DNA from 4 places in the Erwinia sp. E_sp_B01_1 genome. Region 2 is predicted to be linked to each of the others. Evidence: predicted binding sites of a transcription regulator. Region 2 holds the regulator's gene; each other region holds the start of a gene.
The links. Region 2 encodes PurR, which represses purine synthesis genes. Its sites were predicted from a motif close to CANGCAAACGTTTGCNTG; they were not measured.
Positions count from the first base shown of each region.

Region 1: a site for PurR is predicted at 2,350-2,367, ahead of rbsD (D-ribose pyranase). Genes of this name have one in related genera too.
Region 3: a site for PurR is predicted at 2,586-2,603, ahead of cvpA (colicin V production protein). Genes of this name have one in related genera too.
Region 4: a site for PurR is predicted at 3,658-3,675, ahead of purL (phosphoribosylformylglycinamidine synthase). Genes of this name have one in related genera too.

Region 1 is NZ_CP142208.1:4,744,088-4,752,008, reverse strand. Features, by position in the region: partial or broken gene alsS (acetolactate synthase AlsS) at 1-1,394, shown strand, start outside; gene VRC33_RS22040 ((S)-acetoin forming diacetyl reductase) at 1,415-2,188, shown strand; gene rbsD (D-ribose pyranase) at 2,379-2,798, shown strand; gene rbsA (ribose ABC transporter ATP-binding protein RbsA) at 2,806-4,314, shown strand; gene rbsC (ribose ABC transporter permease) at 4,311-5,279, shown strand; gene rbsB (ribose ABC transporter substrate-binding protein RbsB) at 5,302-6,180, shown strand; gene rbsK (ribokinase) at 6,237-7,166, shown strand; gene rbsR (ribose operon transcriptional repressor RbsR) at 7,179-7,921, shown strand, end outside.
Region 2 is NZ_CP142208.1:2,043,585-2,051,505, reverse strand. Features, by position in the region: gene VRC33_RS09895 (C40 family peptidase) at 1-290, shown strand, start outside; gene VRC33_RS09890 (YnhF family membrane protein) at 330-419, opposite strand; gene purR (HTH-type transcriptional repressor PurR) at 703-1,728, shown strand; gene punR (DNA-binding transcriptional activator PunR) at 1,725-2,657, opposite strand; gene punC (purine nucleoside transporter PunC) at 2,770-3,960, shown strand; gene cfa (cyclopropane fatty acyl phospholipid synthase) at 4,255-5,403, shown strand; gene VRC33_RS09865 (riboflavin synthase subunit alpha) at 5,450-6,100, opposite strand; gene VRC33_RS09860 (MATE family efflux transporter) at 6,332-7,705, shown strand; tRNA gene VRC33_RS09855 (tRNA-Val) at 7,857-7,921, shown strand, end outside.
Region 3 is NZ_CP142208.1:3,365,902-3,373,822, forward strand. Features, by position in the region: gene VRC33_RS15760 (UbiX family flavin prenyltransferase) at 1-383, opposite strand, end outside; gene purF (amidophosphoribosyltransferase) at 491-2,008, opposite strand; gene cvpA (colicin V production protein) at 2,045-2,530, opposite strand; gene dedD (cell division protein DedD) at 2,888-3,592, opposite strand; gene folC (bifunctional tetrahydrofolate synthase/dihydrofolate synthase) at 3,582-4,844, opposite strand; gene accD (acetyl-CoA carboxylase, carboxyltransferase subunit beta) at 4,909-5,820, opposite strand; gene VRC33_RS15790 (DedA family protein) at 5,967-6,629, opposite strand; gene truA (tRNA pseudouridine(38-40) synthase TruA) at 6,659-7,459, opposite strand; gene VRC33_RS15800 (aspartate-semialdehyde dehydrogenase) at 7,474-7,921, opposite strand, start outside.
Region 4 is NZ_CP142208.1:3,650,663-3,658,583, forward strand. Features, by position in the region: gene purL (phosphoribosylformylglycinamidine synthase) at 1-3,570, opposite strand, end outside; gene mltF (membrane-bound lytic murein transglycosylase MltF) at 3,839-5,296, shown strand; gene tadA (tRNA adenosine(34) deaminase TadA) at 5,342-5,845, opposite strand; gene yfhb (phosphatidylglycerophosphatase C) at 5,885-6,523, opposite strand; gene VRC33_RS17085 (PTS transporter subunit EIIC) at 6,527-7,885, opposite strand; gene murQ (N-acetylmuramic acid 6-phosphate etherase) at 7,889-7,921, opposite strand, start outside.

The sequences.
Region 1 (7,921 bases), 2.1 Mb from region 2:
CACCAGTGAAGGCGATCCGGTTGTGGCTTTGGGCGGGGCGGTGAAACGTGCCGACAGCGCCAAACAGGTGCATCAGAGCATGGATACCGTTGCCATGTTTCGTCCGGTCACCAAATATGCTGTGGAAGTCACGGATGCTAACGCCCTGTCGGAGGTAGTTTCCAACGCTTTTCGTCAGGCTGAGCATGGCCGCGGGGGGAGCCTTCGTCAGTCTGCCTCAGGATATTGTGGATCAACCCGCCCGTGGCAATCTGCTCTCGTGCAAAGGGCAGATACTGCTGGGTGCCGCACCGGACGTGGCAATCGACGCCGTCGCGCGGCAGATAGCGCAGGCGAAAAACCCCGTGCTGCTGCTCGGTCTGATGGCCAGCCAGCCGGAAAACAGTGCGGCTTTACATCGCCTGCTGGAGCGGAGCCACATTCCGGTCACCAGTACCTATCAGGCTGCGGGCGCCGTTCGTCAGGAGCATTTTTCCCGCTTCGCTGGCCGGGTCGGGCTTTTCAACAATCAGGCGGGCGATCGTCTGCTGCGTCAGGCGGATTTGATCGTCACTATCGGTTACAGCCCGGTGGAGTATGAACCGGCAATGTGGAACAGCGGTACGGCTACGCTGGTGCACATCGACGTGCTGCCTGCGGAGGCGGATAACTGTTATCTGCCGGATGCGGAACTGGTGGGCGATATCGCCGCCACGCTGGACAAACTGGCTGAACGTATCGCCTCGCCGTTACAGCTCAGCAATCAGGCCGCCGCCATTCTGCAGGATCGTCAGCAACAGCGGGAATTGCTCTCGTTGCAGGGACAAAACCTCAATCAGTTTGCCCTGCATCCGCTGCGTATCGTACGGGCGATGCAGGACATCATTAACAGCGACGTCACCCTGACGGTGGATATGGGCAGTTTCCATATCTGGATCGCCCGTTACCTTTACAGCTTCCGCGCCCGTCAGATCATGATCTCCAACGGGCAACAGACCATGGGCGTTGCCCTGCCCTGGGCGATTGGTGCCTGGCTGGTGGATCCCAGCCGCAAGGTGGTGTCAGTTTCCGGCGACGGGGGATTCCTCCAGTCAAGTATGGAACTGGAAACGGCTGTGAGGCTGAAGGCAAATATTCTGCACATCATCTGGGTGGATGAGGAATACAACATGGTCGCCATGCAGGAACAGAAGAAATATCAGCGCGTTTCCGGGGTGAAATTCGGGCCAGTGGATTTCAAAGCCTATGCCGAAGCTTTTGGCGCGGCGGGATTTGCCGTGGAAAGCGCCGATGCGCTGGAGCCAACGCTGCGTAAGGCGATGGATGTGCAGGGGCCTGCCGTGGTGGCGGTGCCGGTGGATTATGCCGACAACCCTATGCTGATGGGCCAGCTGCACCTGAGTCAGATTCTTTAATAACGGTTCAAGGAGAAGGTATGAAAACCAAAGTAGCGTTAGTGACCGGAAGCGGTCAGGGGATTGGCCGGGCCATCGCCTTACGGCTCGCAAAAGATGGATTTGCCGTCGCCGTGGCGGATTTCAACAGCCAGACTGCGCAGCAGGTTGCCGGTGAGATTATCAGCGGAGGCGGCAAAGCGCTGGCGGTCACTGTGGATGTCTCGCAGCGCGATCAGGTGTTTGCTGCCGTAGAGCAGGCGCGTCAGGAGCTGGGCGGATTTGATGTCATCGTCAACAATGCCGGAGTGGCTCCCACTACGCCGATCGAGGAGATTACCCCGGAAACTGTCGACAAAGTTTACAACATCAATGTTAAAGGGGTGATCTGGGGCATTCAGGCTGCGGTGAAAGCGTTTAAAGCAGAAGGGCACGGTGGCAAGATCATCAACGCCTGCTCTCAGGCGGGGCATGTGGGCAATCCTGAGCTGGCGGTTTACAGCTCCAGTAAATTCGCCGTGCGCGGGTTGACGCAAACCGCCGCCCGTGACCTTGCTCCGGCTGGCATCACTGTTAACGGTTACTGCCCCGGCATTGTGAAAACACCGATGTGGGATGAGATCGATCGCCAGGTTTCCAGCGCCGCCGGCCAGCCTGTGGGCTACGGCACCGCTGAGTTTGCTAAACGCATCACGCTGGGCCGCCTCTCTGAACCGGAAGATGTTTCGGCCTGCGTTTCCTTCCTGGCGGGGCCAGACTCAGACTATATGACCGGCCAGTCGCTGCTGATTGATGGCGGTATGGTCTTCAATTAATTCCGCTTAATATGGCCGGTTACTGCCGGCCAGTCCCCCTCGCCCTGCCAATTAAATACCTTAAGTCAAACTTCGCCACGCGACAGCGAAACGTTTCGATGGCGATCACAATTTCATGCTTTGCCCGTTGTTTTCGCCTCTACCTCTCATACACTCCCGATCAGCGAAACGTTTCGCTCTGGAGTGAAAGATGAAAAAAGGCACCTTACTGAATTCTGAAATTTCGTCCCTGGTCTCCCGCCTGGGGCATACCGACAGCCTGGTAATAGGCGATGCTGGCTTACCGATCCCGATCGGAACACAGCGTATCGATCTGGCCCTGATGAAAGGTATTCCCAGCTTTATGCAGGTGGTGCAGGCCGTAACCGAAGAGATGCAGGTAGAAAGTGCAGTCATCGCGGAAGAGATCAAAACTCACAATCCTCAACTCCATAGCGAGCTGTTAGCCCTGCTCGACTTGCTGCAGCAACATCAGGGAAACACCCTTTCTATCCAGTACGTCAGTCATGAACAGTTCAAACAGCAAACTCAGCGCAGCCATGCGGTGATCCGCAGTGGGGAATGTTCCCCCTACGCGAACATCATCCTGTGCGCTGGCGTGACCTTCTGAGGCGATCATGCAACCTTTACTGCAACTGCAAGGCATTGATAAATCCTTCCCCGGCGTGAAGGCGCTCTCTGGGGCTGCACTCTCGGTTTATCCGGGGCGCGTGATGGCGCTGGTGGGTGAAAATGGCGCCGGAAAATCCACCATGATGAAGGTGATGACCGGAATCTATCCGCGTGATGCGGGCACCATCAGATGGCTGGGTAACGAGGTCTCATTCAATGGTCCCAAAGCGTCTCAGGAAGCCGGGATCGGCATCATCCATCAGGAACTGAACCTGATCCCCCAGCTCAGCATTGCGGAAAACATCTTTCTGGGACGGGAATTTGTGAACGCCTTTGGCCGAATTCAGTGGAACAAGATGCACGCGGAAGCCGATCTCCTACTAAAGCGGCTGAATCTGCGCTTCAGCAGCCACAAGCTGGTGGGCGATCTGTCGATTGGCGATCAGCAGATGGTTGAGATCGCCAAGGTACTGAGCTACCAGTCAAAAGTGATTGTGATGGATGAACCTACCGATGCGCTTACCGATACCGAAACGGCTTCGCTGTTCCGGGTGATCCGCGAGCTGAAGGCGCAGGGATGCGGCATTGTCTATATTTCGCACCGCATGAAAGAGATCTTCGAGATCTGCGATGACGTCACCATCTTCCGCGACGGTCAGTTTATTGCTGAACGCGAAGTGGAGACCCTGACAGAAGATTCGCTGATTGAAATGATGGTGGGCCGCAAGCTTGAAGAGCAGTATCCCCGTCTGGATAAAGCGCCGGGCGAGGTGCGGCTTAAAGTCGAAAACCTCACCGGACCTGGCGTCGATAACGTGAGCTTTACCCTGCGTAAAGGTGAAATTCTCGGTGTGGCGGGTCTGATGGGCGCAGGCCGGACTGAATTAATGAAGGTGCTGTATGGCGCGATGCCCCGCCACAGCGGAAGCGTGAGTCTTGACGGTAAAGAGGTCACCACGCGTTCGCCAGAACAGGGTCTGCAAAACGGCATCGTTTATATCTCTGAAGATCGTAAACGTGACGGGCTGGTGCTCGGTATGTCGGTGAAAGAGAACATGTCTCTGACGGCGCTGGACTATTTCAGCCACAGCGGAGGAAGGCTGAAGCACGCGGAAGAGCAGCTGGCGGTCAGCGATTTTATCAAACTCTTCAATGTGAAAACGCCTTCGATGGAGCAACCCATTGGGCTGCTCTCCGGCGGCAACCAGCAAAAGGTCGCTATCGCCCGTGGGCTGATGACCCGGCCAAAAGTGCTGATTCTGGATGAACCTACCCGTGGGGTGGACGTCGGCGCGAAAAAAGAGATCTACCAGTTGATCAACCAGTTCAAGGAAGAAGGGCTGAGCATCATCCTTGTCTCCTCAGAGATGCCGGAAGTGCTGGGCATGAGCGACCGCGTGCTGGTGATGCATGAAGGGCGACTGAGCGGAGATTTCCCCATTGAACAGGCCACGCAGGAAGTGTTAATGGCGGCGGCAGTCGGTAAGCAACATAGCGTGGAGCTACAACCATGAGTACCCAGACCCTTCGAGCCAACCGAGTATTCAGCAAAAGCTGGCTGCTGGAGCAAAAATCACTGATCGCGTTGATTGTGCTGATCGTGATTGTCTCCAGCCTTAGCCCGAATTTCTTCACCCTTAACAATATGTTCAACATTCTCCAGCAGACCTCGGTCAACGCCATCATGGCTGTGGGTATGACGCTGGTGATCCTGACGTCGGGTATCGACCTTTCCGTGGGTTCTCTGCTGGCGTTAACCGGAGCGGTTGGGGCTTCTCTGGTTGGTATGGAAGTGAATGCGCTGGTGGCCGTTGTGGCATCGCTGGCGCTGGGCACCCTTATTGGCGCCATCACCGGAACCATAGTGGCAAAAGGCAAGGTTCAGGCCTTTATTGCCACGCTGGTGATGATGCTGTTATTGCGTGGCGTCACCATGGTCTATACCAACGGCAGCCCGGTGAACACCGGCTTTAACGACAATGCCGACCTGCTTGGCTGGTTCGGGATTGGTCGCCCGCTGGGTATCCCAACGCCGGTGTGGATTATGGGGCTGGTGTTCCTGGCTGCCTGGTACATGCTGCATCACACCCGCCTGGGCCGCTACATCTATGCGCTGGGTGGCAATGAAGCGGCTACACGGTTATCCGGCATCAGCGTTAACCGCGTCAAAATTATCGTTTATGCGCTGTCCGGTATGCTGGCCGCGCTGGCCAGCACCATTGAAGTTGCCCGTCTCTCTTCTGCTCAGCCAACGGCAGGCACCGGCTATGAGCTGGATGCTATCGCAGCGGTTGTGCTGGGCGGTACCAGCCTGGCGGGCGGCAAAGGACGGATTATGGGAACCCTTATTGGTGCCCTGATCCTCGGTTTTTTAAATAACGGGCTGAACCTGCTCGGTGTTTCGTCTTACTACCAAATGATCGTCAAAGCTGTGGTGATACTGCTGGCGGTGCTGGTAGATAACAAAAGCAGTAAATAATACTCTCCTACAGGAATTTATGATGAAAATGAAACTGACTGCACTTGCTGTTCTGCTTGGCCTGACCGTAAGCGCTAACGCACTGGCGAAAGAGACTATCGCGCTGGTGGTTTCCACGCTGAATAATCCGTTCTTCGTTTCGCTGAAAGATGGCGCGCAGAAAGAAGCGGACAAACTGGGTTATAACCTGGTGGTGCTGGATTCGCAGAACAACCCGGCGAAAGAGCTGGCTAACGTGCAGGATCTGACCGTACGCGGCACCAAACTGCTGCTGATTAACCCAACGGATTCCGATGCCGTGGGCAACGCCGTGAAGATGGCAAACCAGGCCAGCATTCCGGTGATCACGCTTGACCGTGTTGCCTCACAGGGCAAAGTTGTCAGCCACGTTGCTTCTGATAACCGTTTCGGCGGCAAAATGGCCGGTGACTTCATCGCCAAAAAAGTCGGCGAGAAAGCCAAAATTATCGAACTGTCGGGTATTGCCGGCACTTCTGCCGCTCGTGAACGCGGCGAAGGTTTTAAAATGGCTGCCGATGCGCATAAGTTTGAGATCCTGGCCAGTCAGCCTGCAGATTTCGACCGCACCAAAGGTCTGAACGTCATGCAGAACCTGCTGACCGCACACCCTGATGTGCAGGCTGTGTTTGCACAGAATGATGAAATGGCTCTGGGCGCGATGCGTGCATTGCAAACCGCCGGTAAATCTGATGTTGTGGTAGTCGGCTTTGACGGCACCCCGGATGGCATGAAGGCTGTTGAAGGGGGCAAACTGGCCGCTACTGTGGCTCAGCAGCCTGAGCAAATCGGCATGATCGGCGTGCAAACGGCTGATAAAGTGCTGAAGAACCAGAAAGTTCAGGCTATCAACCCGGTTGACCTGAAGCTGGTCACTAAATAAATCAGCACTACCAGCGCTGCCTTTTCCAGGCAGCGCCTTTTCCGGACAACACCCTTATGAAAAATACCGGCAAGCTGGCTGTCCTTGGCAGCATCAATGCAGATCACATTCTGAATCTGGCGTCGTTTCCTCGTCCCGGAGAAACGGTGATCGGCAGGCAGTATCAGATAGCCTTTGGCGGGAAAGGGGCAAACCAGGCGGTAGCCGCTGGCCGCAGTGGTGCCGCTATCTCCTTTATTGCCTGTGTGGGCGAGGATGATATCGGTGAGCGCATTCGCCAGCAGCTGGCTGAGGATAAGATTGATATCGCCGCTATCGACGTAGTGCCGGGTGAGTCTACCGGTGTGGCGTTGATTTTCGTTAACGGTGAAGGTGAAAACAGCATTGCGATCCATGCTGGTGCCAATGCGGCGTTAACGCCAGCGCTGGTTGAAAAACATAAGCAGACGATTGCTGAGGCGGATGCGCTACTGATGCAGCTGGAATCCCCGCTTGATAGCGTGCTGGCGGCGGCAAAAATTGCCCGCGAGCATCAGACCAAAGTGATCCTTAATCCCGCACCGGCTATGCCTCTTTCGGCAGAACTGCTGGCGCTGGTGGATATGATTACCCCTAACGAAACCGAAGCGGAAGCGCTGACCGGTGTGCATATTGATTCCGATGAGGATGCTGCCCGTGCGGCGGGTATTCTCCATGATAAAGGCATAGGCAGCGTACTGATTACGTTGGGCAGCCGTGGTGTCTGGCTGAGTGAACAGGGCCAGGGCCAGCGCATTGCCGGATTTAAAGTGAAAGCGGTTGATACCATTGCAGCGGGCGACACCTTTAACGGCGCATTGATTACCGCATTGCTGGAAGAGAAACCCGTGGCAGAGGCCGTACGCTTTGCTCACGCCGCTGCGGCTATTGCGGTAACACGGTCAGGTGCTCAACCTTCCGTGCCGTGGCGTAGCGAAACCGACAGCTTCTTGCAGCAGCAGGGGTAACTCTTGGCCACCATGAAAGATGTTGCGCGACTGGCCGGTGTGTCGACATCCACGGTTTCACACGTCATTAATAACAACCGTTTTGTCAGTGAGGCGGTGCGTGAAAAAATCACCTCTGCCATTACCCAGCTTAACTACGCCCCTTCTGCGCTGGCCCGAAGTCTTAAACTCAACCAGACGCGTACTATAGGTATGCTGCTTACGGCCAGTAGCAACCCTTTCTATTCAGAAGTGGTGCGCGGGGTAGAGAGAAGCTGTTATGAACGCGGCTACAGTCTGGTGCTGTGCAACACCGAGGGCGATGAAAATCGCATGAACCGGAGTCTGGAAACGCTGCTGCAAAAGCGGGTTGATGGCTTGCTGATCATGTGTAACGAAAGCCACATCCCCTCTGCGGAAATCCTCAACCGCTATCCTTCTATTCCCTCCGTAATGATGGACTGGTCCCCTTTTGAGGGCGGCAGCGACATTATTCAGGACAATTCACTGCTGGGCGGAGAGATGGCAACCCGTTTTCTGATCTCACGGGGTTACCGGCGTATTGCCTGCATCGCCGGGCCACAGGACAAAACGCCCGCCCGCTTGCGTCTTGAAGGGTTTCATCAGGCTATGACGCAGGCAGAGCTACCGGTGTTGCCTGGTTATGTGGTCAACGGCGATCTGGAGTTTCAGGGAGGCTTCAACGCCATGAATCAGCTTCTGGCACTCAAGCCTTTTCCTGAGGCTGTTTTCACCAGTAATGATGCGATGGCGGT
Region 2 (7,921 bases):
CCTATAAAGATTTAGTGAAGTTTAAAATCCCGCGAACGGCGAACGAGATGTATCACCTGCGTGATGCCGCTAACATCAAACGGGATGAACTGGAAAAAGGCGATCTGGTCTTCTTCCGCATCAATGGCCGGGGCACGGCAGATCATGTTGGTGTCTATCTGGGCGGTGGGAAGTTTATCCAGTCTCCGCGTACGGGCAAAGATATTCAGGTCAGCGCGCTGGGCGAAGATTACTGGCAGCGTCACTACATTGGTGCCCGCCGGGTGATGACGCCAAAAACGATTCGTTAAGCGCTGAAAACAAGGGCCGGGCAATCGGCCCCTGAAGGTTTAATGCATAACGGCGGTAAAGCTGAAAGCAATAATGACCAGCAGTGCTCCCAGCGTGGTCATTAACGATAACTTCAGATCGGTGTCCATATGTGCTCCTGAATAACCCTACAATTAATGGTGTCATTGATTTTCCCATACTTGTCAGTAAAAATCTCGTTTTCTCTGCTCAGCCTTGTTAGAATCCTTTTTTTGTTGCGCAACGGCCCGCGCCTTGTGGCGTTCCGCGGTCGGCAGGCAATCCCCTTTCCTTTCTGACGTCTCCGTAAGCATCAAAAAAACGTCGTATGACGTCAGATTTTCATCCTTACCAGGCAAACGATTAACAACAGACTTATCATCAAGTTAAGATAAGCGCAGGAGTAGCTATTTCATGGCAACGATAAAAGATGTGGCCAGACAGGCAGGCGTGTCTACCACCACCGTATCGCATGTTATTAACAAGACGCGTTTCGTCGCAGAAGAGACACGTGAAGCAGTATGGGCCGCAATCAAGGCGCTTCACTATTCACCCAGCGCCGTGGCCCGCAGTCTCAAAGTGAATCACACTAAAACTATCGGGCTGCTGGCAACGTCCAGCGAAGCGCCCTATTTTGCTGAAATTATTGAAGCCATAGAGAATCGTTGTTTTGCCAAAGGCTATACGTTGATCCTGGGCAATGCGCATAACGAACTGCAAAAGCAGCAGGCCTATCTCTCCATGATGGCGCAGAAGCGTGTGGATGGCCTGCTGGTGATGTGTTCCGAATATCCTGAACCTCTGATCAGGATGCTGGAAGAGCATCGCAATATACCGATGGTCGTCATGGACTGGGGTGAATCCCGTGGCGACTTCACCGATACCGTTCTGGATAACGCTTTTCAGGGTGGCTATCTGGCCGGGCGTTACCTGATTGACCGCGGGCACCGTGATATTGGCGTGATCCCTGGCCAGTTGGAACGCAATACGGGCGGGGGTCGCCATGCTGGTTTTCTGAAGGCTTTGTCAGAAGCAGGCATAACTTTGCGCCCGGAGTGGCTGGTTCAGGGAGATTTTGAACCTGAGTCCGGTTATCAGGCCATGCAGAAAATTTTATCGCAGAAGCAGCGCCCCACGGCAGTATTTTGTGGTGGCGACGTCATGGCAATGGGCGCGATTTGTGCTGCAGATGAGCTGGGCTTACGCGTGCCCCAGGACATTTCCGTGATCGGTTATGACAATGTGCGCAACGCCCGCTATTTCACACCGGCATTGACCACCGTCCATCAGCCTAAAGAACGCCTGGGCGAAACGGCTTTTGATATGTTGCTGGACCGTATCACCAGCAAGCGCGAAGATCCGCAGACCATAGAGGTTCATCCATCATTGATTGAACGCCGTTCAGTAGCAGATGGCCCCTTCCTGGACTATCGACGCTAACCGACGCTGTCGCCTGCTGAATTATCCTCGCGCAGCCATTCACTGTTTAAGGTGTCGCTTTCACCCAGGTAGTCCAGCAGCCAGCTCAATGCGGGCGAGGCCTGTTGTTCAGACCAGCTTACGCAACAGGGACTGTCGGGAAACGCCGTCTCAAGCGTTAACTCATGCAGCGCGCCGCTTTGTAACAGGGGGCGTGCGAAATGACCCGGGACCATCCCCACGCAAAGCCCGGCCAGCAGGCAGTCGAAGCCGCTTTCCCATTCCGGCACCACCAGACGACGCTGATTATCCAGCGTCCAGGTGGTTCTTTTAGGTAAGGCACGGGAGGTGTCCTCAATCACCAGCGAGGGCCATTCCCGGATAGCTTCCTCACTGACCTCACCCGTTAATGCAGCCAGCGGGTGCCCGGCCCCCACCACGCAACGCCAGTTCAACGCGCCCATATTGCGAAAGGCAAAACGTCCACCCACCGGAATAGCCTGAGTGGCACCAATAGCGACATCCACACGGCCATCTGCCAGCGCATCCCAGACACCATTAAACACCTCCGCAGAAAGATGCAGCTCCATGTCCGGAAAATGGCGGTAAAAATCGACCACTAACTGCCGTGTGCGCCGGGGCTTAACTATGCGATCCACGGCGATATTTATCTGCCCCCGCCAGCCGTTGGCGACCTGCTGACACTGACGGCGGGTGGCGAGCATTTTTTTGATAACACTTCGCCCCTCCTGGATGAACACCGCGCCGGCTGCGGTTAATACCACATCCCGGTGACGGCGCTCAAACAGCGGAACGGCCAGCCACTCTTCCAGTTGCCGGACGGTATAACTGATGGCTGAAGGCACGCGATGCAGCTCAGCTGCTGCTGCGGTGAAACTGCCGCTACGCGCCACTGCATCAACCACTTCAAGAGAATGTTCTGACCACATAATCTGCCTGCAATATTTTTGAACGCAACCTGCAAATATTACCGTTTCACAACATAAAGGGCACGCGATTACACTCTGCGGCGTTTCATTCATCTGAATAAAAGAGCTACTCATGCCCGCTAAAGGATTCATTGTCTACCTCGCGCTGCTAAGCATTGCCGGTTTTCTCGCCACCGATATGTACCTGCCCGCTTTCGGCGCCATGCAGCAGGACCTGCAAACAGACGCAGGCGCAATCAGCGCCAGCCTCAGCCTGTTTCTCGCGGGCTTCGCCAGTGCCCAGTTGTTCTGGGGGCCGCTGTCAGATCGCATCGGTCGCAAGCCGGTTTTACTGATGGGGCTGAGCCTGTTTGCGGTGAGTTGTGCTGCTATGTGGTGGGTGGAATCTGCAACCCTATTGCTGGCGCTGCGTTTCATCCAGGCAGTGGGGATTTGTGCGGCGGCTGTAACCTGGCAGGCGCTGGTAGTGGATCGCTATCCTGCGACGCAGGCTAACCGTGTCTTTGCCTCTATTATGCCGCTGGTAGCGCTCTCTCCTGCTCTTGCGCCGCTGCTTGGCGCGTGGTTGTTGAATCACTTTAGCTGGCGGGTCATTTTTCTTACGCTGATGCTGGTGGCGGTGGTATTGCTGATTTCCACGCTCTTCATAGCCTCCTCCGGGAAGAAAAACCCTGCTGCACCGGTTTCAGCAACCGGTTTTTTCAGTCTGCTGAAATCCCCGGCTTTCACCGGCAACGTTTTGATTTACTCCGCCTGTTCGGCCAGCTTTTTCGCCTGGTTGACGGGGTCCCCTTTTATTTTGGGTGCGCTGGGTATGTCGCCGGGCGATATCGGTTTGAGCTATGTTCCTCAGACTCTGGCCTTTTTGATCGGAGGTTATGGCTGCCGCTCACTGCTTAAACGTACCGAAGGGCATTCACTGCTTCCCTGGCTGATTGCGGTTTACTCGCTGAGTATTCTGGCCTTCTTTATTGCTGCGCAGAGGGATACCCCTTCACTGTATGGATTGCTCATACCTTTCTGTGGAATTGCACTGGCGAACGGAGCGATTTATCCGGTAGTGGTATCGAATGCGTTACTGCCCTTTCCGGAGTCCAGTGGTAAGGCCGCAGCTCTGCAGAACACGTTACAGCTGGGGTTATGCTGCGTTGCCAGCATGATAGTCTCTGCTTTTATCTCCACGTCACTGCTGACCACCTCCCTGGTGATGGGATCCACTGTTGTTTTGGTGGGTATCGGCTATATTTTACAACGGGTGAAGTCTGAAAAGCTGGCGCTGGCGGGCAGTCATAACGGTCATTAAGGCGTCAAATCAATTGATTAGCATCCTAACAATAATCAATTGAATATTGCCTGACGTGAGCATATACTCCTTTCAGGCATCAAAAAAACAACAGGTTACAACCTTTTTTTATCCTGACAGGGTGGTCAGCATTTTCTTTGCGCAACGTTCGTTGCGCAACTCTGCAGGTATTCAAATCAATTCTCTGTAACGCCGGATTTCAGGCGCACGGGAAAGCCGTGCGTGTTCTCAAACCCTGTAGAAATTGTCTATTCTATTTCTCAGGTTTCAATCACACAGAGTGATGGGGAAGCTATGAGTTCATCGATTATAGAAGAAGCGAGCCTTGAAGAAAATCAGTGGTACCGAATCGTTCAGGAGATGTTGCGCAACGCTGATATTGAAATGAATGGCACGCGCCCCTGGGATATCAAGGTCACCAATCCGGCGTTTTTCAAACGCGTCATACAGGAAGGTTCGCTGGGGCTGGGTGAAAGCTATATGGATGGCTGGTGGGAGTGCGAGCGGCTGGATATCTTTTTCCAGCATGTTTTGCAGGCCAAACTTGACCAGCAGCTCCCTCACCATTTCAAAGATACGCTAAGAATTGCTGCAGCCCGGTTAACCAATCTGCAATCACGCAAGCGGGCGTGGATAGTGGGTAAAGAACATTACGATCTGGGTAATGACCTTTTCTCACTGATGCTGGATTCCCATATGCAGTATTCCTGCGGTTACTGGAAAGAAGCAGAAACCCTTGAGCAGGCGCAAACCGCTAAATTAAAAATGATCTGCGATAAGCTGCAATTAATGCCGGGTATGACTTTGCTGGATATCGGCTGCGGCTGGGGTGGGCTGGCTGAATTTGCCGCCCACCATTATGGGGTCAGCGTCGTTGGCGTGACTATTTCTGCTGAACAGCAAAAAATGGCCCAGCAGCGGTGTGAAGGCCTGGATGCCACTATTCTTCTGCAGGATTATCGCGACCTTAATCAACAGTTCGATCGCATTGTGTCGGTCGGAATGTTCGAGCACGTGGGTCCCAAGAATTACGCCACCTATTTTGACGTGGTAAACCGTAATCTGAAACCTGATGGGATTTTCCTGCTGCATACTATTGGCGCTAATACCACCAATGAACATGTCGATCCCTGGATAAATAAATATATTTTCCCCAACGGCTGCCTGCCTTCAATTCGCCATATTGCTGAGGCGCATGAACCGCATTTCGTGATGGAAGACTGGCATAACTTTGGTCAGGATTACGACACCACATTAATGGCCTGGCATCAGCGCTTTCTTGCCGCCTGGCCCCAGCTGGCTGAGAATTACGGCGAGCGGTTTAAACGGATGTTCGTTTATTACCTGAATGCCTGTGCAGGTGCTTTTCGCGCTCGCGATATTCAGCTCTGGCAGGTGGTCTTTACCCACGGGATTGAAGGCGGTCTACGGGTGCCTCACTGAATCAGTGAAGGTTAAGGCCGGCATGTTGTCGGCCTTTTCATCCGGTTTATCTATGCGATTCTGGCTCTGCAGCGGCCAGTAAGGCAGCTTCCCGCTGCGCCAGAACACGCTCCACGGTTTCCACAATAGCCTGGGTATGCGGATCGATCTCGATGTTCACTCTTTCGCCAAGCCGTTTAGCGCCCAGCGTGGTGCGTGCCAGCGTTTCAGGAATAAGATGGACGCAGAATTTGGTTCTGGTCACTTCCCCCACGGTAAGGCTGATACCATCAATACCGATAAAACCTTTATGCAGAATATATTTCATCTGCAGCGCATCCTGAGGTTTAAACCAGATTTCGCGGTTATTCTCAGACGTCACTATTTTACTGATTTCGGCAGTGGTCATGATATGGCCGGACATTAAATGCCCGCCAATCTCATCGCTGAATTTAGCCGCGCGCTCAACGTTTATCGTATCGCCCACCTTTAAATCACCCAGATTGGTGATCCGCAGAGTTTCTTTAACCAGATCAAAACTCACCCGATTGCCCTGCACTTCCGTTACTGTCAGGCAGCAGCCATTATGAGAAACAGAGGCTCCCAGTTCCAGACCTGGCAACATTTCTGCCGGTAGTCGGACAATATGCGTACGAAAATTCGGCTTCTCTTCAATCGCCAATACTTCAGCGGTGCCCTGCACAATACCGGTAAACATAATTCTGGCCTCACAAGTAAAAATTCTTGCTCTAGTTTGCCCTGGCGACGGGATAAATCCAAATGCAGCCCCACTATTCTCGTGACACAAAGAGCTTTTTTAAAGGCGAATCATTGGCTATTTACACTGCGATCATTACACTGAGCGGCCTGCCCTGCTGTCTGAGCGCATAAATAACGTTTTTTGCTTTTACGGCGCTTTCCTCTTCCTATAAAACTTACAGGTGTATGTGTGCAGAAGTACCTGACAGAAGCGCGTCAATTATTAGCGCTGGCAATCCCGGTGATCCTTGCGCAGGTTGCGCAAACATCCATGGGCTTTGTTGATACCATTATGGCCGGCGCTGTCAGCGCCACGGATATGGCTGCCGTTGCCGTAGGCACTTCCGTATGGTTGCCTACCATTCTCTTCGGTCATGGCCTGTTGTTATCACTTACGCCCGTGGTTGCGCAATATAACGGTTCCGGTCGACGAGATCGGGTCGCCTTTCAGGTACGTCAGGCATACTGGCTTGCAGCGATAGTGTCAGTGCTGATCATGGTGGTGCTTTATAACGCCGGGTATATGATCCGCTCTATGCATAATGTTGATCCACGTATGGCCGAAATTGCGGTTGGCTATCTCCATGCCCTGCTCTGGGGAGCGCCTGGCTATCTGTTTTTCCAGGTTGCCCGTAACCAGTGCGAAGGGCTTTCCAAAACCAAGCCCGGTATGGTGATGGGGTTTATTGGCCTGCTGGTTAATATTCCGGTGAATTACATCTTTATTTATGGGCACTTTGGCATGCCCGCGCTGGGCGGCGTGGGTTGTGGCGTCGCGACGGCTTCGGTTTACTGGGTGATGTTTGCCGCAATGAAATACTGGATGAGTCGTGCCACTTCAATGCGGGATATTCGACTGACAGAGCGTTTCAGCCGCCCCGATCGCGCCACGCTGGTGCGCTTAGTCCAGCTTGGCCTGCCGGTGGCACTGGCTTTGTTCTTTGAAGTCACCCTGTTTGCGGTAGTGGCGTTGCTCGTTTCACCAATGGGCATAGTCAAAGTAGCCGGCCATCAGATCGCCTTAAATTTCAGCTCGCTGATGTTCGTTCTGCCGCTTTCACTGGGGGTGGCCACCACCATTCGCGTTGGCTATCGTCTTGGCCAGAGATCCACCGAGGCCGCAAGAGTATCGGCCTGGACCGCACAGGCTGTGGGCATCTGCCTGGCTTTATTGACAGCTGTATTCACTGTGACTTTCCGCGAGTCTATTGCGCGGCTTTATACTGATAACCCGGAAGTCATCACCCTCGCCGCCCAGTTAATGCTGCTGGCAGCCATCTACCAGTTCTCCGATGCTGTTCAGGTTATCGGTAGCGGTATTCTGCGGGGTTACAAAGATACGCGTTCGATCTTCTTCATTACATTTATTGCTTACTGGGTTTTGGGATTACCCAGTGGCTATATTCTGGCGCTGACCGACTGGGTTGTGCCGCCTATGGGCCCGGCTGGGTTCTGGACAGGCTTTATTATTGGCCTGACCTCGGCTGCAGTCATGATGGTATGGCGGATGAGACGTCTGCAGCGCCAGCCATCGGAAGTGATTCTGGCGCGTGCAGCACATTAATTTTACGGCGGTTTTCAGCCGCCCATGCTCAAAATTGCTGCGCTTCGCACAGATGCGCAGCAATCACCAAGAAAAAAGACGATTTCCGCTTGCCAGGTGCTGAGGCTGTCGTTAATATTCGTCCCCGCTGTTACCAAGACAGCAACGGTAAGCGTTCATAGCTCAGTTGGTTAGAGCACCACCTTGACATGGTGGGGGTCGGAGGTTCGAGTCCTC
Region 3 (7,921 bases), 1.3 Mb from region 2:
TGTAGGGGGGTTTCACGTACGCAGAGAACCAGTTTACGGCGCTCTTTCAGCACTACATCGGCCGCACGCGTCAGCAGGCCATCGGTGTAGCTGTGGACAATCCCTGAAAGGGTTTTCATCGAACAGGGCAGGATGACCATGCCATCGGTTTTAAACGAACCGGAAGAGATGCTGGCAGCAATATCCCGCACGTCATGCACCACATCGGCCAGTGCCTGAACATCGCGTACCGAATAGTCGCTTTCCAGTGCCAGCGTCTGCCGGGCAGCCTGACTCATCACCAGATGGGTTTCCACCTCGCTGACCTGCTGCAAAATCTGCAGCGCACGGACGCCATAAATCACGCCGCTGGCACCTGAAATGCCAATAATGAGTCTTTTCATAAATATCCTGCCGGGCTGAAAATCAAAGTATGACACCTGAGCGCCAAAAAAGAAATGGGCCGGAATCGCTTCCGGCCCACTTTTACCTGCTGTCACTACTCAGGGTATTAGCCTTCGTTGTGCATTTCCAGGTTTTCCACTTCGTTCTGACGGGCCATGGCTTTGGCATCATCATTACGCAGCGACTGGAGGTACTCCAGATATTGCTGATCGACATCTTTGGTGACGTAGATTCCGTTAAATACCGAGCACTCGAACTGCGCGATATCCGGGTTTTCTTCCCTTACGGCTTCAATCAGATCGTCCAGGTCCTGGAAGATCAGGCCATCAGCACCAATCAGCTGGCGGATCTCTTCCACTTCACGGCCATGAGCAATCAGCTCCGTCGCGCTCGGCATATCGATGCCATAGACGTTCGGGAAACGGATTTCCGGTGCCGCAGAAGCCAGGTAGACTTTCTTCGCGCCCGCTTCACGGGCCATTTCGATGATCTGTTCGCAGGTGGTACCGCGAACAATAGAGTCATCTACCAGCAGCACGTTTTTGCCGCGGAATTCAGCCCGGTTAGCGTTCAGCTTACGGCGAACCGCACTGCGACGCTGATGCTGACCTGGCATAATAAACGTACGGCCTACGTAGCGGTTTTTCACAAACCCCTGGCGATACGGCTTATCCAGGATACGGGCCATTTCCAGCGCGATATCACATGATGTTTCCGGGATGGGAATGACCACATCGATGTCCAGGTCTTCCCACTCACGGGCAATTTTCTCACCCAGCTTGGTGCCCATACGAACACGGGCGCTGTAGACAGAGATTTTGTCCAGGAACGAGTCCGGGCGGGCAAAATAGACGTATTCGAACAGGCAAGGATTGAATTTCGGGTTCTCTGCACACTGACGGGTAAACAACTGACCTTTATCAGTGACATAAACCGCTTCACCTGGCGCCACATCCCGCAGGAATTCGAAGCCCAGGGTATCCATTGCCACGCTTTCGGAGGCGACCATATATTCGTTACGGCCATCCGGCATACTGCGCTTGCCGATCACCAGTGGGCGAATCCCGTTGGGATCGCGGAAAGCGACAAGGCCATGACCGATGATCATTGCCACACAGGCATAGGCGCCACGGACGCTCTTGTGCACGGCAGTCACAGCGGCAAAGATGTTATCGGCTTCCAGCGGATAGTGCTGAAAACGATCCAGCTCCTGAGCAAAAATGTTCAGCAGGATCTCAGAATCTGAGGTGGTGTTAACGTGACGACGACCGCTTTCAAACAGCTGCTTACGCAGTTCGTGAGCGTTGGTCAGGTTACCATTGTGCGCAAGCGTGATGCCGTAAGGCGAGTTCACGTAGAAAGGCTGAGCTTCAGAAGCGCTGGAGCTTCCCGCTGTCGGATAACGGACGTGGCCGATACCCATGTTGCCCTGCAGACGCTGCATATGGCGGGCTTCAAATACATCGCTGACCAGGCCGTTTGCTTTACGCAGGCGGAAGCATTTTAATGCATCAATGGTTACGATGCCTGCGGCATCCTGCCCACGGTGCTGGAGCACCGTTAACGCGTCATAAATCGACTGGTTGACCGGCATGAATCCGGCGATCCCGACAATACCGCACATGTGGTTATTTCCTCATAAGCCGTAACCCCGGTTCTATTACCGGGGCAAAAAACTCGACGTACTCTTCAGGTAATCAAAGAACCACCTGATGACGTAACTAAACTGGGGAACCAGCTGGGACTGTTGCCAGTCAGGGCTTTTTGAAAAGCCGGTGAAGGTATCGAGGAAAAACAGAATAGCTGACACGATCAGCACACCACGTAATGCCCCGAAACAGACGCCCAACACTCTGTCGGTACCCGACAGGCCGGTTTTTTCAACCAGCGAACCAATGACGAAGTTGACGATGGCTCCCACTAACAGCGTGGCCACGAACAACACCCCAATGGCGATTCCATTTCGAACCAGTTCGTCTTCAAAACCGGTAAACCAGACGGCAAGGTAGGAGTAGTAATGACTGGCGACAAAAAATGCGCAACCCCAGGTGACGAGAGATAAGGCTTCCCGAACAAACCCACGGATCAGGCTGACAAGAGCCGAAAAACCAATAACCGCAATAATGACGTAATCTATCCAGACCATGAACTCTTCCAGCGACTGTGCCCCTGCATCCAGTTCGGGGCGAATTCTAACAGAAAAAGAAAACGTTTGCGTAGCGTTTTCCTGTGCCAGTTTAATTAATGCCATGTGTAAAAAAACCAGCCATCATGCCTGCTGGCGGCTTGCGGTCACACCCGGCAAGCCTGCTTATGTAACAGACTGACTTTTAACCACTTAAAGACAATTACCACGGCGTCAGCAAACAGCGAAACGGCAGAAATCCTGCGATTTTAAAAGGCTCAGGCTCTTACATTAATAGCGCCAGACTAACGTAATACAGGGTGGAATCACTCCACCCTGTTAAGTGGCCCGGCGGCCGCAGTACATCCCCTGAAAAACCTAACGGGCACTGTAAGGTTTAACTACCCCACCGAGTCCGGAAATGCCTTTCAGTTCGCTAACCGCCGCCTGCATCTTCGCTTTAGAGGCGTCCGGTCCGACGTAGATTCGGGTTATCTCGCCCTGTACCGGTGTGGATGGCACGGTAAAGGCGCGATAACCAGAAAGACGGAGCTGCGCGACAACTTCATTGACCTTGCTGGCGTTTTTCAACGCGCCCAGCTGAACAACATAAGCCTGACCGGAAGGTGCGCTCTGCTGCGCAGGTTCGGCAGGCTGAGCTTCTGGTTTAGGTTGTGGCTTAGGCTTTTCAACCGGTTTTTCCGCCGGTTTCTCTACCGGTTTAGGCTTAGGCTTCTCTACCGGTCTGGTCACCGGCTTTGATTCCACCACAGGTGGAGGAGCCACGACGCTTGGATGATTGCTGGATTGCGGCGCTGTGGAGCCGCTTTCGGCCTGTGAAGTGTTGCTGGCGGCTTTACCTTCCGCCGTTGCCCCTTCCGGCGGCTGCGAAGGCAGCGGTTGAGTGACTGGCGGTACCAGGTCATTCTCCTGCTGATCGCCAGGTTTCGGCACCAGCGGTATCGCCGCAAACTCTTCTTTATAGTGCTTTTTTTTGCCGTCGAGCAAACCCGGCAGAATGATGACGCCCAGTGCTACTATAATGACGGTCCCGACTAAACGGTTTTGAAACTTACTGGCCACTGCCGTTCTCCGCTTCCCTCGTTTCCATTACGTGTGCCACGGTGTGGAAAGAGCCACACACCAGCACAATATCCTGCTCTGCTGCCTGCTTAAGCGCCTGATGATAAGCATCAGCGACGGAGACAAAGGCCTGAGCCTCAGGCAAATGTGCCTGCAACTCCCCGGCGTTTGCGCCGCGCGGCCCTTCAAGTGGCGCGCAGTACCAGTAGTCAACCTCAGGTTTCAGACAGGCCAGGGTGCCGGCGATATCTTTGTCATGCAGCATCCCTACTACGGCGTGAACCTTACCGGTTTTCGGCAGATCGCGCAGGCGCCCTGCCAGATAGCTGGCGGCGTGGGGATTATGCGCCACATCAAGAATCACTCGCGGGGCTTCGGCAACTGTCTGAAAACGGCCAGGCAGAATTGCCTTATCCAGCCACTGATAAACGATCGCTTCATCAACGTGTAGCGGTGAGGCACGCAGCGCAGCAAGTGCAGTGGCCGCATTGGGCATCGGCACCTGCGGCAACGGCAGGCCCTGAAGCGCACCCTGAGCATCAGTAAATGACCAGCTCTCCTCAGAGACGCTGTAGTGCCAGTCACGCCCGCACTTAAGCAGATGGGCACCCAGATTATCCGCCACTTCAGCTATGGTGTGGGGCATATCAGGCTCACCGACGACCGCCGGTTTGCCGCCACGAAATACCCCGGCTTTTTCACGGCCAATGCTTTCACGATCGGGCCCCAGCCAGTCGGTATGGTCCAGGGCAATACTGGTTATCACGGCAACGTCGGCATCCACAATATTAGTGGCATCCAGACGCCCGCCAAGCCCCACTTCCAGAATAACCACATCAAGCTTCGCGCGTTTAAACAGCCACAGCGCAGAGAGCGTGCCGTATTCAAAATAGGTCAGTGAGGTATCGCCCCTTCCGGCTTCAATATCGGCAAAGGAGGCTGTGTGATCCGCTTCCGGCAACTCTTCACCCTGAATGCGCACCCGTTCGGTATAGCGCAACAAATGGGGAGAGCTGAAGACACCAACCCGGTAGCCCGCTGCAATCAGCAGGGTTTCAAGCGTTCTGCAGGTAGTGCCCTTGCCGTTGGTCCCCGCGACGGTAAACACGACGGGAGCAGGGGTTAACAGGTCGAGCGAAGTAGCCACGCGTTGTACGCGTGCCAGTCCGAGTTCAATAGCCTGAGAGTGGAGATTCTCAAGATAATGAAGCCACGTGACCAGAGGTGACGTGGCTTGAGGAAGATTATCCATTTGTCCCGTTCACAGCGTTACGGTTCATTGGTAAAAGGGGCATTACGCCCCTTTCTGTCATCAGTCAGGCTTCTTCGCCCTGGGGTTCGTCCCCGGCAACTTCTGCCTGAGCCTCTTCCTGCGGTGCAGGCAGATTCATCATTTTGGCCAGAATGCTTGCCAGCTTAAAGCGCATGACCGGGCGACGGATGATCATGTCGATCGCGCCCTTCTCAATCAGGAATTCACTGCGCTGGAAGCCCGGTGGCAGTTTCTCACGCACTGTCTGCTCGATAACGCGTGGGCCGGCAAAGCCGATCAACGCTTTAGGTTCAGCAATGTTCAGATCGCCCAGCATGGCGAAGCTGGCGGAAACGCCGCCCATGGTAGGGTCAGTCAGCACGGAGATATAAGGCAGACCGCGTTCCTGCATTTTAGCCAGTGCCGCACTGGTTTTCGCCATCTGCATCAGCGACATCAGCGCTTCCTGCATACGGGCACCACCAGAAGCGGAGAAGCAGATCATCGGACAGTTGTCTTCCAGCGCCTGCTCAACAGCACGAACGAAGCGCGCGCCCACGACGGAGCCCATAGAGCCGCCCATAAAGGAGAACTCAAAGGCCGCAGCCACAACAGGCATACCGTGCAGCGTGCCTTTCATCACGATCAGCGCGTCTTTTTCGTCGGTCTCTTTTTGCGCAGCCACCAGACGATCTTTGTATTTTTTGGAGTCTTTAAACTTCAGCAGATCTTTTGGCTCCAGCTCGCTGCCCAGCTCGATTAACGAGCCTTCGTCCAGCACGCTGTGCAGACGCTCACGGCCATGCATACGCATGTGGTGATCGCATTTCGGGCAAACTTCCAGATTGCGCTCCAGCTCGGCGCGGTACAGAACCTGGCCGCAGCTGTCGCACTTGGTCCAGACCCCTTCAGGGATACTGGCTTTGCGCGAGGGAGTGATGGTGCTTTTATTGAGAATTCGTTCAATCCAGCTCATTGAGGACCTTTCTGTTTGAACCTGGTGAAACCAGTTTTCTTTTACCACGCCGCACGGCAGCGCAGACCATAATGTCGCTCATTAAACCATAACCGCCCGATGCTGTGGATAAAAATCTGGTCATCAGGCGGCAGTTTAGCGAGGTTTTACTGCGATTTCTGCTGACGCGCGGCGCGGCGATGGCGCCAGACTTCAATGATGCCAGGCAGAATTGAAAGTAAGATAATCGCCACGATCAGCAGTTTCAGATTCTCCTGCACTACCGGCAAGTCGCCAAACAGGTAGCCCGCGTAGGAGAACAGCAGTACCCACAGCAACCCGCCCGAAATGTTATACAGGGCAAAGTGGCGGTAGGACATTTTCCCCATCCCGGCGACAAACGGCGCAAAAGTCCGGACGATCGGCACGAAGCGCGCAAGAATAATCGTTTTCCCGCCGTGACGCTCGTAAAATTGATGGGTTTTATCGAGGTGGCTGCGACGGAAGATCTTCGAATTCGGGTTGCTGAACAATTTGTCGCCAAAAAGCCGCCCGATGGTGTAGTTCACCGCATCCCCCACGATGGCTGCCACCGACATCAGGGTGACCATCACATGAATATTCAGATCGTTAGTGGGCAAAGCAGCCAGCGCACCGGCCACAAACAGCAGGGAATCCCCCGGCAGGAACGGGGTCACTACCAGTCCGGTTTCGCAAAACAGGATCAGAAACAGAATGGCATAAACCCACATGCCATACTGCGCTACCAGCTCCGCCAGATGGACATCAATATGCAGGATGAAGTCGACAACAAAACGAATCAGTTCCATACACGTTTCCTTAATTCTCCAGGCTTCATTTAATCCTCGAGGAACAGTGGTCCCATCGGCGGACGTGGTAAATCATAGTGTTGCGGATAATCGACCGAGACCAGGTACAGTCCTTCGGCCCGTGCAGTGGCTGCTGCCAGCGTGCGATCTTTCGCCGCCAGCAGCTCTGCGATCCAGCTTTCCTGCTGATTGCCACAGCCTACTTCCATCAGGCTCCCTACAATGTTGCGTACCATATGGTGGACAAACGCATTGGCCTTGATGTCCACAATCACGTAAGCGCCGAAGCGGCTGACGTTGAGATGGATCACGTTGCGCCAGGGCGTACGGGACTGGCACTGTACGGCGCGGAACGACGTAAAGTCGTTCTCACCCAACAGAAGCTGTCCTGCACGCTGCATTTTTTCCACATCCAGCGGATGATAAAAGTGCGTAACGCCACCATGCAAAATCGCCGGGCGCAGGCGGCGGTTATAGATAACATACCGGTAGCGGCGCGCGGTGGCGCTAAAACGGGCATGAAAATCATCCGCGACAGGTTTCACCCAGCGCACCGCGATATCATCGGGTAAATTAGCATTAACCCCCAGCGTCCAGGCGGCATCCTTACGCAGGGAAGTGGTCTCAAAATGCACCACCTGACCGGTACCGTGAACCCCGGCATCAGTCCTGCCTGCGCAATAGACGCTGACCGGATGGTTAGCGACTTTCGACAACGCTTTTTCAAGCTTTTCCTGTACGCTGCGCACTTCCTGCTGACGCTGCCAGCCATAGTAACGGCTGCCATCATATTCAATGCCGAGCGCCAGCTTCTGCTTTTGCTCAGGCAAACCCACTTCAGACATCAGTACATATACTCCTGGATCAGCTTCTCAGCGGTTTTCACCGCCATCAACGCGCCGCCAAAGCGAACGTTGTCGGCCACCGACCAGAACTGCAACATCTCAGGCACGCCATAGTCGGTGCGCACGCAGCCCAGGCTCAGCACATCGTTGCCCGACGCGTCGCCAACCTGAGTGGGGTAATCGTCTTCGTCAGAGAGGCGGATATCTTCGGTCTGCAAGAACACTTCTCGCGCTTCTTCTGCTGACATCGGACGCAGATTCTCGATATGCACGATCTGCGCATTGCCATAGAACACCGGGGCCTGCACGGTTGAGACAGAAATCGGCAATCCTTCGTCCTGCAGCACTTTACGGACCTGATCCACCAGACGACGCTCCTGCAGCACGCTGCCTTCAGCATCCGCCAGGAGCGGCAGCATGTTGAACGCCAGCTGGCGGTCAAAGAAG
Region 4 (7,921 bases), 1.6 Mb from region 2:
CCGCGATCCCACCATGCCATCCAGCATCAGTGAAGGGCTTGCGGCCACTTCCACCAGGCTGAAGCGCGCTTCGAAACGCTCGGACTGGTTGCGCACAAAGCGTGGCCAGGCTTCGCTGCCAGGGATCAGTTCACGCAGATTCGACATCATCTGGCAACCGTTACAGACGCCCAGCGCCAGCGTTTGCGGACGGTGGAAGAAGGTTTCAAACTCATCACGCACGCGGGTATTGAAGAGAATGGATTTCGCCCAGCCTTCCCCAGCGCCCAGCACGTCACCGTAGGAGAAGCCGCCACAGGCCACCAGCGTCTGGAAATCTTCCAGGCCACGACGTCCTGCCAGCAGATCGCTCATATGCACATCTACCGCATCGAAACCGGCGCGATGGAATGCCGCGGCCATTTCAATGTGAGAGTTCACGCCCTGCTCACGCAGCACGGCAACTTTAGGACGTGCGCCGGTAGCAATGTAAGGTGCCGCGATATCTTCTTCCGGCTTAAACGTCAGATCTACGTTCAGGCCCGGATCAAGGTCGTTCTTCTTGGCTTCATGTTCCTGATCGGCACATTCAGGGTTGTCGCGCAGACGCTGCATCTGCCAGGTGGTTTCAGCCCACCAGGTACGCAGTGTGGTACGGCTTTCGCTGTAGACTGCTGAGTCACCCGAAGTGATGACAAAACGGTCGCCCTGCAGCGCCTTGCCCAGGAAGTGAACACATTTACCCAGACCCTGATCTGCAAACACCTGCTCAACGTGAGCACGGTCGGCAGCAGCGACCTGAATCACTGCACCCAGTTCTTCATTAAACAGGGCAGCAAGAGCATCGCTGCCCAGCGAGGCGATATCCGCTTCGATGCCGCAATGCCCGGTGAAGGCCATCTCGGCCAGCGTGACCAGCAGTCCACCGTCTGAACGGTCGTGATAGGCCAGCAGTTTGCCTTCGGCAACCAGCGCCTGCATGGCGTTGAAGAAGCCAGCCAGCTGCTGCGCATCACGCACATCGGCAGGCTTGTCACCCAACTGACGGTAAACCTGTGACAGAGCGGTCGCGCCCAGCGCATTTACGCCCTGGCCGAGGTCGATCAGCAACAGCGCATTGTCCTGCTGAGGTTGCAGCTGAGGAATTACCGTGCGGCGAACATCTTCAACACGGGCAAAGGCGGTGATCACCAGCGACATCGGAGAGGTCATCTCGCGCTGTTCGGTGCCGTGCTGCCAGCGGGTTTTCATCGACATGGAATCTTTGCCGACCGGGATAGTAATCCCCAGCGCCGGACAAAGCTCTTCACCCACGGCTTTAACCGCTTCATATAAGCCAGCATCTTCACCAGGGTGACCGGCAGCGGCCATCCAGTTAGCAGAGAGCTTGATACGCTTGAGCGATCCAATCTGCGTTGCCGCGATGTTGGTGATCGCTTCGCCCACGGCCAGACGGCCAGAGGCTGCGAAGTCCAGCAGGGCAACCGGTGCACGTTCGCCCAGCGCCATCGCTTCGCCGTAGTAGCTGTCGAGGCTGGCAGTGGTCACTGCACAGTTAGCTACCGGGATCTGCCAGGGTCCGACCATCTGGTCACGAGCGACCATCCCGGTAACGGAACGGTCGCCGATGGTCACGAGGAACGTTTTTTCCGCCACAGCAGGCAGGTGCAGTACGCGATTCACGGCGTCAGCGACGGTAATGCCTTCACGGACCAGAGCCTCACCCTGCGCCTTAAGCGTGGTGACATCGCGGGTCATTTTAGGCGTTTTACCCAGCAGCACGTCCAGCGGCATATCAATAGGTTTGTTATCGAAGTGGCTGTCAGAAAGGGACAGGTGCATCTCTTCAGTAGCTTCGCCGATCACCGCATAAGGCGCACGTTCACGCTTACAGAGTGCATCGAACTGTGCCAGCTTCTCGGGAGCCACGGCCATGACGTAACGTTCCTGAGATTCATTACACCAGACTTCCAGCGGGCTCATGCCCTGCTCATCGTTCAGGATATCACGCAGGTTGAAACGGCCACCGCGCTCGCCATCACTGACCAGTTCCGGCATGGCGTTAGAGAGCCCGCCCGCACCTACGTCATGGATGAACAGAATCGGGTTGTCCTGGCCCAGCTCCCAGCAACGGTCAATCACTTCCTGACAGCGACGCTCCATTTCCGGGTTGTCACGCTGTACTGAAGCGAAATCCAGATCGGCATCGGACTGGCCGGAGGCCATTGAAGAAGCTGCGCCGCCGCCCAGACCGATATTCATCGCCGGGCCACCCAGCACAATCAGTTTGGCGCCGACGGTGATTTCACCTTTCTGCACGTGATCGGCACGGATGTTGCCAATCCCGCCTGCCAGCATGATCGGCTTGTGGTAGCCACGTAGCTCAACGCCATTGTGGCTGTTGACCTGCTCTTCGTAGGTACGGAAGTAGCCATTCAGGGCAGGACGGCCAAATTCGTTGTTAAAGGCTGCTCCGCCCAGTGGACCTTCGGTCATGATATCCAGCGCGGTAACAATGCGGTCTGGCTTCCCAAAATCTTCTTCCCACGGCTGTTCAAAGCCAGGAATACGCAGGTTAGAAACGGAGAAACCCACCAGGCCCGCTTTAGGTTTTGCGCCGCGACCGGTTGCACCCTCATCACGGATTTCGCCACCTGAACCGGTAGCCGCACCCGGCCAGGGGGAGATTGCCGTTGGGTGGTTGTGCGTTTCAACTTTCATCAGGATATGCGCTTCTTCCTGATGGAAATCATACTGGCCCTTCTCTGCGTCAGCGTAGAAGCGACCAACCTGAGAGCCTTCCATTACCGCGGCGTTGTCTTTATAGGCAGACAGCACGTGGTCCGGCGTTTTCTCAAAGGTGTTTTTGATCATTTTGAACAGCGATTTAGGCTGTTGCTCGCCATCAATCACCCAGTCGGCGTTGAAGATCTTGTGGCGGCAGTGCTCAGAGTTGGCCTGAGCAAACATGTACAGCTCAATGTCGTTCGGGTTGCGCCCCAGTTTTTCAAACGCTGCCAGCAGATAGTCGATCTCATCATCGGCCAGCGCCAGACCCAGTTTACGGTTGGCTTTATCCAGCGCTTCACGGCCTTCGCCCAGCACATCAACACTCTGCAGCGGAGCGGGCTGGTGGTGAGCAAATAATTGCTCAGCCTGGCTGAGTTCACTGAGAACGATTTCCATCATGCGATCGTGCAGCAGAGCGGCCAGCTGTGACCACTGTGCTTCAGTCAGCTGTGGCGCTTTTACATAGAAGGCCAGACCACGCTCAAGACGAAGTACCTGAGGTAAATCGCAGTTGTGTGCGATGTCGGTCGCTTTAGAAGACCACGGCGAAATCGTTCCAGGACGAGGCGTGACCAGAATCAGGCGCCCTTCCGGAGTATGTTCGGCGAGAGAGGGACCGTATTTCAGCAGGCGCTGTAAACGGGCTTTTTCATCCGCGTTAAGAGGCGTGCTGACGTCGGCGAAATGGACGTACTCAGCGTAAATATCACTCACCGGCAGGTGAGCGTCCTGAAAGCGAGCCAGCAGTTTGGTAATACGAAATGCCGACAGAGCGGGCGAACCACGCAGAATTTCCATCAATAAAGATCTCTCGTCTGGAAGCGCCGGGCGACGCTTCTTTGGGCGCAACAGGGAAAACGGGCGGTATTATAGAGAATCCCCACCCATTACGAAACCGTTTGCGCAGAATTTATCGGTCCAGGCAATTGGATGAATTTCACCCAATCCACTTTGAATTCAGTTGCGCAGGACCACCGAGTTGCGCAGAATGCCTCAGGCTCAGGATCCATTATAGACATCAAATACTGCCGTTACAGACAGAACCTGAGAGACATCGAGAGATAACCATTTGAAACGCCTTAAATTTAATTATCTGTTTATCGGTCTGGTTACCGTGCTGCTTGCGCTGGCACTGTGGCCTGCCATCCCCTGGTATGGGGGACAGCAGGACCAGATAGAACAGATAAAATCACGGGGAGTGCTACGTGTCAGCACCCTGAACTCCCCGCTGACTTACTACACAATCAATAAAGCCCCAGCGGGAATGGATTATGAGCTGGCGAAACGCTTCGCCGATTATCTGGGGGTGAAACTGAAAATCACCGTGCGCCAGAACCTCAGCGACCTGTTTGACGATCTGGAAGATGATAAGGCGGACGTTCTGGCAGCAGGATTAATTTACAACAACGATCGCTTTTCTCATTTCCGCACTGGCCCTACTTATTACTCTGTCTCCCAACAGCTGGTTTACCGGATGGGGAAACCCCGGCCTAAAAGCCTGGGGGATATTCATGGCCGCCTGACCGTGGCTTCTGATTCTGCCTATCTCGCCACGCTGCGCGGTATCAAGCAGAACCAGTATCCCGACCTGGACTGGGCTATTTCCACCGATCAGAGCCCTACCTCGCTGCTTGAAGCTGTGGCCGATGGAAAACTGGACTACACCGTGGGTGATTCAGTTTCCATAGCCCTGCTGCAACGCATCCACCCACAGCTGGCCGTGGCTTTTGATATCACCGATGAAGAGCCCATCACCTGGTATATGCAGCGCGATCAGGATGACAGCCTGAACGCGGCTCTGCTCGACTACTTCAACCAGATGGGTGAAGAAGGGGCGATGGCACGGCTGGACGAGAAGTATCTCGGTCATGTGGGCACCTTTGATTATGTCGATACGCGCACTTTCCTGCGGGCAATTGATGGGACGTTGCCGGATATTCGCCCTCTGTTTGAAAAATATGCCAGCGAGATAGACTGGCGGTTGCTGGCGGCAATTTCCTATCAGGAGTCGCACTGGAATCCTCAGGCAACGTCGCCGACCGGGGTACGGGGCATGATGATGCTGACGCGCAATACTGCGGAAAGCCTCAACGTCAGCGACAGAACCGATCCTGAGCAGAGTATCCGTGGCGGCAGCCAGTACCTGACGCGAATGATGGAAAAAGTGCCACCAACCATCCCGGAAGATGAGCGTATCTGGTTTGCGCTGGCGGCGTACAACATGGGTTATGCCCATATGCTGGATGCCCGCAAGCTGACAGAGAAGCAAAAAGGCAACCCGGACAGCTGGGCGGATGTGAAGCAGCGTCTGCCGATGCTGAGCCAGAAGCGTTACTACAGCCAGACCAACTACGGCTATGCACGGGGTCAGGAAGCCTATAACTACGTGGAGAATATCCGCCTCTATCAGATGAGCCTGGTTGGCTATCTGCAGGACCAGGAACGTAAACTGGCCCAGCGTGCGGCGTATGAAGCTGAGATGGGTGAAGGCTATCCGGTCGTGGCGCCAAAAATTGCCCTGAATTAATGCAATAAAAACGGGCGGAAGCCTTTCGCTTTCGCCCGCTCAGATCTACTTCTCTTCTGCATGCCCACGCAGCAGATCGCGCAACGCCTTTTTTTCAGCACGGCGGTGACGGAAGAAATCACTGATGATGCCTGCGCACTCTTCTGCCAGCACGCCCTGCTCAATCTTCACCTGATGATTCATGCCCGGATGACCCAGTACATCGATCAGGGAACCGGCAGCACCGGTTTTCTCATCTTTAGCGCCAAAGACCAGACGGTCGATACGCCCGTGGATCATCGCTCCGGCACACATCACACAAGGCTCCAGCGTGACATAAAGTGTGGTATCCAGCAGGCGATAATTCTCCAGCACTTTTCCTCCCTGCCGCAGCGCCATAATTTCAGCATGAGCGGTAGGATCATGATGACCAATAGGGCGGTTCCACCCCTCACCAATCACTCTGTCACCCTGAACCAGCACGGCACCCACGGGGACCTCACCCTCTTCCCAGGCCCGACGCGCCAGCATCAGAGCGTGGCGCATCCAGAATTCATCACTTGCTATCACCTGAGTCTCCAGCCAAAAAAAGCGGCACAGTATACCCTGTTACTCAAGCTGTTGCAGTTCGCCCTGTGGCGTGACGCGCCAGCGATGCTGGCAGAAAAAGAGCAGCGGGTTATCCTGCTTACTGTCGCTGTAACCGCTGTAAAGCTGAAGAGGCGTGCCAATCTGCTCTTCCAGACGGGCGACTTTCTCATGTCCCAGGCAGCGCATAGCCAGCACTCTTCCACCGTAACCCCGGCTCATCTGGCTGGCGATCAGTTTTACCTTGGGCAAAAATGCCGAATCAAAATAGACCTGCTGAACCAGTGATTCAGGCGATCCGGTAATTAACCAGACGTCAGCATCCGAACTGTTCAGGTAGTCCGTAAGGCGTTGCTGAACCACAGGGAATGCGGTGACCCGCTTGCGGAACCATTCGGCAAAGTTTTTCTCGCGCGCCCTCAGGCTGTTTTCGCTGTGACCAAAGGTGATGGACCATAACAGCAGGCTCATCGGCCACCTGGCGGCCCTGCCTTTAATCAGTAAACCTGCGCCAATCACCGGCAGCAACGGCACCACTAAAAGCAGGTTCAGCGGCTGACGCCACAGTAAATAGCGCATAAAAGTGCCGAACATATCCTGCTGATGCAGCGTGCCGTCCAGATCGAAAAACACCACGCGTCGTTCCTGACCAGTTATCAAAAATTACTCCTCAGGGTCATTGAATCCCATAAACCAGGCAAAGAGAAAACCGCAGACTACCGCAGTCAGCCACCCTGCCAGATAGAGCATTACCTTACCAGAGATGATAGTGAGCGCCAGCGGCAGTCCGGAAATGCCAAAAGTGATCACGGTGGCCACTTTTGCGTATCCGATTACCGCCCCACCCACTGCCCCACCAAGGCAGGCTGCAATAAAAGGCCGTCCCAGCGGCAGCGTTACGCCGAATATCAGCGGTTCGCCAACGCCCAGGATACCCACGGGCAGTGCTCCCTTCACCAACTTTTTCAGACGGGCATTGCGCGTTTTCAGCAATACCGCCAGCGAAGCGCCGACCTGCCCCACGCCAGCCATCGCCAGAATGGGCAGCAGCGCGTTATTACCATGTGCCTGCACCAACTCGACGTGAATAGGCACCATCCCCTGATGCAACCCCGTTAATACCAGTGGCAAAAACGTCCCCGCAAGCACGGCCCCCACCACCATTCCACCCCGATCGATTGCCAGCGTTGCCCCCTGTGCAATGGCCTCCGATATGAGGCCGCCCAGAGGTTGCAACGCCACTATGGCAAGCGAAGCAGTTATAAGTGTAGTCAGAAGCGGGTTAAGGATCAGCTCAACTGACTCTGGCAGCCACTGACGCAGCCTTTTTTCAATCCAGCACATCAACACGACCACCAGCAGCACCGCAATAACGCCACCTCTTCCCGGCTGCAGCTTTTCACCAAACAGGGTGATTTGCGCCAGCGCCGGACTGGAAAGAATGCCAGCCATCACCCCGCCCAGGGCGATCGACCCGCCAAAAACTCGCGCCGTATTCACCCCCACCAGAATATTCATGATAGTAAAAATAGCGCTACCAAAAATGGCTGCCAGCCCAAGAAGATTGGGGTACTGAGTGGCAAAGTCACCGACGATATCAGGACGCTTGAGAATATTGATGATCCCGGTAATCAGCCCGGAAGCGATAAAAGCCGGGATGAGGGGAATAAATACGTTAGCTAACTGGCGCAGGGCATCGCTCATTGGCGCTTTGTATTTCTGTTTAGTCTGCGATCTCATCTGGCTGATGGAGGGTGAAGCTGTAGCGGGCGAGGCAAGAAGCGTACGCATGGCTTCGACCACTTTAGCTGCGGCTCCCGGTCCGACAATAAACTGGTGCTGGTTTCCCTGCCTGACGTACCCCTTTATCCCCTCAAGCTGGCGTAGCTGGCCAGGGACAAGTCGATCATCGTCATTGACCTCTACCCGCACCCGGGTCATACAATTTTCCAGACGGACAATATTTTCCGCCCCGCCTATACCCTGTAATAATTCGCCAGCAAGCCGGTTCGCCTTTTCCATGGATTACCCTCTGTCTTCAAGCGCTGCGCGCAAAAA